Linked DNA regions of Panacibacter microcysteis. The protein of the gene in region 2 interacts with the protein of the main gene of each other region in a pairwise test. Links are inferred from orthologs where the notes say so. Each region holds a gene or a part of one and is shown on either strand. Other genes may lie near its edges.

Region 1 (2,936 bases), on a different replicon or contig from region 2:
TCTTTCCAGTTGTCTGTTGTGGGGTCTGTGCTCATCCATATGGGAAAGTCCTGCGTGTAGGTAGATCCTATTACAAACAACGTATCGTTTTGTGCCCATGCTGCAGGAGCACACAATTCATCGTATACGTGGTGGTAGGGTTTTAAAAACCTGCGGGATACGAATTTCCAGTTCAGCATATCGCTGCTGTACCAATAACCCCACTGGTTGGTGGAGAACAGGTAGTAATTGTCTTTGAACAAAACGATTACGGGGTCTGCCGTGGCCCTGTGCCTGCCCTGCTCAGAAAAATTGGGTATGGGCGTATAACCATAATCGATGTTGATCGGGTTGCAGAAGGTTTTCTGCTGGGCGCGGATATTATTTACAGCAAGGATCGGCAGCAATGCAAGAAGCAGATATTTCATGTTGCAGGTTTGTATGCGTACAGACAGTGATTTGATTATTAGCTACTAAATGTAGGGAGAAAGATTTTGTGCGGTGGCCGGGTTATTTGTTGTTGCGGTCTGGCGGCTGGTGCCGGCCGCGTACGGGGGACCGGTCTGACGGGCCTCCGTCTGACCGCCGGTGTCGGGCGCAATGTTGCGGCCCTGGCAAAAGCAGATCGCTGCAGTTGCCCTAACAACCGAACGTACAAGTGAGTGACACAACCGGCGATGCCATGAAAAACAAAAGCCGGTAACATCATAATCACCGGCTTTTGCAGCTATGTTTAAAACGGCGGCTGTTCATCAAAACCTTCATCGAAACCGCCACTGTTCATTTTGCTGCCCTGTATAAAGAAACGGCCACCGCCACCCTGCTCGCCGCTATCTGGTGTTGGTGCCGGGCCTATGGGCCTGAAATTGCCACCCGGCGGCGTAAAGCCCGGGCCGCCATCATCCCACTCATCGAACTTCTGTATGTGCAGTGATGCACGAAGTTTTACCACGTCCAGCTCACCATTACGGTGCTTGGCTATTTTGATATGCGTTTCGCCACGTGTGCTCTCGCCATTTTCATTGGCAAAGTTCTCATAATATTCAGGCCTGTAAATAAACATTACCATATCGGCGTCCTGCTCAATGGCACCCGATTCACGCAAATCGCTCAACTGCGGCATCTTGCTTTCTTTACGCGTTTCTACCGCACGGCTCAACTGGCTAAGTGCTATAATGGGCACACTCAGTTCTTTGGCAAGGCCTTTCAGGCTTCGGGATATGGTGCTGATCTCCTGCTCACGGTTGCCATTTTTGTTATCGCTGCTGCCGCTCATCAATTGCAGGTAGTCTATGATGATAAAGCCAACTTTGTGTTTGTTTACCAGGCGCCGTGCCTTGGCGCGAAACTCGAAAATGTTGAGTGCCGCAGTATCGTCTATATAAATGGGTGCTTTTTCAAGCCTTGCAATACCACGTTTGTGCAGTTGCTGGTATTCGTATTCTTCGAGTTTGCCACGTGCTATCTTTTCCATGGGTATTTCACTCTCGGCAGAGAGAATACGCTGCACCAATTGTGCAGCACTCATTTCAAGCGAGAAAAAGCCTACGGGCACCGGCTTGGTAGGGTGCATGGCCGCATTGCGGGCAAGGTTTAAGGCAAAGGCCGTTTTACCAACCGCAGGTCTTGCAGCAAGTATAATAAGATCGGTAGGCTGCCACCCAAAGGTGATCTTATCAAGGCTTCTGAAGCCACTGGGTACGCCTGATATTTCGTCTGTTTTCTTTCTCAGCTCATCTATACGGTTAATGGTTTGTGCCAGCGCACTGCTCATTTCCTTGTAGTCTGTTTTGAGAAAGTTGTTGGTAATCTGGAAGATCTTGTCTTCCGCATCGTCCATCAGGTCAAATACATCGGTGCTGTCTTCGTATGCATCGCCGATTATTTCGCCGCTGATGCGGATAAGCTCCCGCTGAACAAATTTTTGTAAGATGATTCTTGAGTGTGCTTCTATATTGGCAACAGACACAACCGCGTTGGTCATTTTTGTCACATAGTAAGGGCCGCCTACCATGTCCAGCTCTTCGGTCGTTTTCAGTTGCTCTACAACGGTAAGAATATCGATGGGTAAACTCTTTTGCGCCAGGTTTTGAAATGCACGAAAAATGCGCTGGTTGGCATCTACATAAAAACATTCCGGTTTCAATATTTCTATTACCGTATCGAATGCACTTTTATCGAGCATTATGGCACCTAAAACAGCCTCTTCCAGGTCTCTGGCCTGTGGCGGAACCTTGCCATATACCATCGTACTTAAGTCGATGGACGGCTTTCTTCCTTTCTTGCGATCCTTGTTAAAATTCTTGATTTCCATGCGGCAGTAAAACTTGATACGGTTAGTAAAGTTTCATACACCAATGCTCACAGGGGGTTGTAATTTTCTTTGACAGATTTACTACATTACTTGCTCAAAAAAAGTCTCCTGCTGAGTAAGGGGGAACGAATATAGTCTGCTACAAACTCCCGTAAAAAGTTTCCCGGACATATTTTTTATTCATATTCACCCTCACATAAAGTTCACATTTAAATATGGGTTATCAACATAATATTATCCCAATTAACCAAACAAGAATATTTATACAGATTTTGAAAAAGTTTTGCGCCAGACGGCCTGCCTTATGCACATGGCTTTGTGCAGAAAGAAATAATAAAATAATTTGGAGTGTAAGCAGTTTTTTGATTAACTGCTTGCAAAATTTTACACACTTTTTAAAACTTTTTGTAGCCCGGCTTTTGTGCATGCATTGGGCTGCTGTTGCATCGCACTCTTGTACAACATAACCATTTGCAGCAGCTCAAACTATTCCCATCGCGTGGCAATAAAACAGGGGGCCATTTGCTGAAACCTGCCATGCAACCCGCATCAATCGTCAAAAACAATTAAATCATGTTTCAACTTTTAAACCACGCTTCTTTTACAAGTACACACAGCTTAACTTCGCCGCATGATGGAGTAT
Region 2 (2,942 bases):
TACTGGTGGTATACAATTGGTGAGATGCATAACGGTGTAAAAAGAACGAGTGAAAAAACAACGATAAAAACCAATGACCGATAAAAAAGAATAAGATTAAATTCATAAATGCGAAAAGTATTTACTGCGGGTTTTATTACAAATGGAGTAACAATAGCCACATACAAAATTCACTGTTTAACGATGTAATAGTTTACACAATTATTGGTATTGCTTGTAACATTCACATATACGCATTATGTATAAATACAGACTTATGTATCGGGAAAGATTATGGGAAAAGTTTCGAAACCTGTACACCAATACTGTTGGATGGAAGGGTGTACCGCAACAAAAAAGGTTGAAAAACTTTCGTTAATCAACCTTTTGGTGTCGGGAGGACAGGATTCGAACCTGCGACCCCCTGGTCCCAAACCAGGTATTCTACCGGGCTGAACTACCTCCCGTGCCTTGTGCTAAACTTTGAAGGACTTTTCAAATCCGCGGTGAGGGAGGGATTCGAACCCTCGGTACAGTTTAACCCGTACGGCAGTTTAGCAAACTACTGATTTCAGCCACTCATCCACCTCACCTTTAGCTGAATTGGTTCCCTTAAGGGGCTGCAAAAATAGGTAGCTGATCGGAAACTCCAAAAAGAAAATTACAATTGCCGGAAATATTTTTTACAGGCCTGCGCATAATGTATTTCGCCCATGGCTGAGATACCTGCCTGTGTATGATAAACGGGGTGCACCTTGCCGAATAATGTTACTGCCGTACAAGTGAGTGACACAACCAAAGTTAAATAGTAGCAATGCAGCCGGTAACAAATAAAAAAAATCCCAAAGCGTTGGCTTTGGGATTTTCCGGCATTGCATGTTGTATTACATAGCAGCAAGTTGTACTTTTTGCGTAAGCTCCATTACGTTTTCGCGAAAGAGACTGTCGGTATCCATAAGATCTTTTACCGTTTGGCAACTGTGTATAACGGTGGTATGATCGCGGCCGCCAAAATGCTCACCAATTGTTTTGAGCGAGTTCTTGGTAAATGCTTTTGCGAGGTACATGGTTATTTGTCTTGCCTGTACAATTTCTCTCTTACGTGTTTTTTGTAAGAGCTTGTCGTAAGGCACATCAAAGTATTCGCACACCATTTTTTGTATGGCATCTATGGTAATTTCTTTACTGCTTGTTTTTACAAAATTGCGCAGTACTTTTTTTGCAAGTTCGAGATCGATTTCTCTTTTGTTGAGCGATGATTGTGCAAGCAACGAGATCAATGCGCCTTCCAGCTCTCTTACATTGGTGCTGATATTGTATGCCACATATTTAACAACTTCTTTTGGCATGTCGAGACCATCGTTCTTCATTTTTCTTTCCAGTATCTCTATGCGTGTTTCATAGTCAGGAATCTGCAGGTCTGCGCTAAGGCCCCAGCGAAAACGGCTGAGCAATCTTTCCTGCATACCATCCAGGTCTTTTGGTGGCTTATCTGATGTAAGTACTAATTGTTTACCACTTTGGTGCAGGTGATTGAATATGGCGAAGAATGCATCCTGGCTTCTTTCTGCCCTGGAAAAAAACTGTACATCATCTATGATCAGCACATCTATCAACTGGTAGAAGTGAATAAAATCGTTGATAGCATTATTACGGCTGTGGTCCTGGAACTGGTTAATAAATTTTTCGCTGCTTACATATAACACAACTTTGTTTGGGTGCAGTCTTTTTACTTCATTGCCTATGGCCTGTGCAAGGTGTGTTTTACCCAAGCCCACACCACCATATATTACGAGCGGGTTAAAAGAATTTGCACCGGGTTTTTCTGCCACGGTTTTACCTGCACGGCGTGCCACCCTGTTGCAATCACCTTCAATAAAAGAATCGAATGTATAGGTTGCATTAAGCTGCGGATCTATCTGCATCTTTTTAAGACCCGGTATTACAAACGGGTTCTTAACAGGACTGTTTATGATGAGTGGAAAATCCATTTCGTTGTTGTTGTACATTTTCATGTTGCCTGCAGGCACATCCATTGTGCCGTTGTGGCCATTGCTGCCACTGTCAACCATTATGCGGTATTCGAGCCTGGCTTCTTTGCCAAGTTCCCGTTTCAATGTTTTCGCGAGCAGGGTTACATAATGTTCTTCAAGATATTCAAAGAAGAATTGGCTAGGTACCTGTATTAACAACACATTGCCTTTTAATTCCACCGCTTTAATAGGTTCGAACCATGTTTTATAGGGTTGCCAGTCAACAATATCTTTTATAATCTTTAAACAGTTACTCCATATAGATTCAGCGGTTTTAGTCATGATTCTCGTTACAAATTTTTCTATCGGTTTAAAGAATTTCAATTCAGCGCTTAGCTCCAAAAAAACTATTCAACATATGTGAACAAAAATTTTAGGAGGGGGACGAATATCAAAATTTTATGTTGAAAAAAAAATTTTTTCATCTCGCCTTTTTTGTCCCATTAGGTAAAAAATGATTGTGAAAAAAATTATTTACTGTGCAATTAAATGTCGATTAAAGATGATTGTTCAATACTACATTTATAGGGTTACTCTGCTGGCAAAAATCAATCCTTTTTTCTGTTGTCGTCTTAAATAAATCCTCAACCGATAAGAAACTAATCTAACTAATATTTCTTTTAAAAAAAATAAATTAAAACCAATTTATTTGTTATGCTCCATTTCGCTGCTGATGCAGTTATGCAATTATTTTTTGGGCCCGGCAAAAAAATCTTTTTTGAGCATTCGTTGCGTCGCACTCTTCAACGTATGGTTCGCTTTTCAGCACTCTGAGTACAATCTGCGTAAATTTATATTACCATCTGTGCTGTTTCTTGCTTTCGTTTTTATTTGCATGTAAAAATTTTCCTTTTACATGCAGGCATTTTTCGCATTACCGAATACATGATCGTGTTAAAAGTTATCAACGTGTTATACATACAAAAGCAC

Evidence for each region. Proteins that work in one complex are often made in the same cells at the same time.
Region 1: the proteins of dnaA (region 2) and dnaB interact in binary tests that used the Escherichia coli proteins (3 or more experiments, as listed by UniProt). The link is inferred for Panacibacter microcysteis from one-to-one orthologs.

The regions. Positions count from the first base shown.
Region 1 is NZ_JADWYR010000001.1:1,094,822-1,097,757, reverse strand. Bases 4-2,860 are described here. They hold dnaB (replicative DNA helicase), read right to left. Parts: upstream 2,294-2,860; coding sequence 713-2,293; downstream 4-712. Other genes in these bases: I5907_RS04390 (discoidin domain-containing protein), read right to left, coding at 4-407. Also shown: more of I5907_RS04390, read right to left, coding at 1-3; I5907_RS04380 (ATP-dependent helicase), read left to right, coding at 2,925-2,936. UniProt on the Escherichia coli protein: The main replicative DNA helicase, it participates in initiation and elongation during chromosome replication. Travels ahead of the DNA replisome, separating dsDNA into templates for DNA synthesis.
Region 2 is NZ_JADWYR010000002.1:326,855-329,796, forward strand. The notes cover bases 80-2,942. They hold dnaA (chromosomal replication initiator protein DnaA), read right to left. Parts: upstream 2,295-2,942; coding sequence 864-2,294; downstream 80-863. Other genes in these bases: I5907_RS13305 (fatty acid desaturase family protein), read right to left, coding at 80-106. In the rest of the region: more of I5907_RS13305, read right to left, coding at 1-79. UniProt on the Escherichia coli protein: Plays an essential in the initiation and regulation of chromosomal replication. Binds in an ATP-dependent fashion to the origin of replication (oriC) to initiate formation of the DNA replication initiation complex once per cell cycle.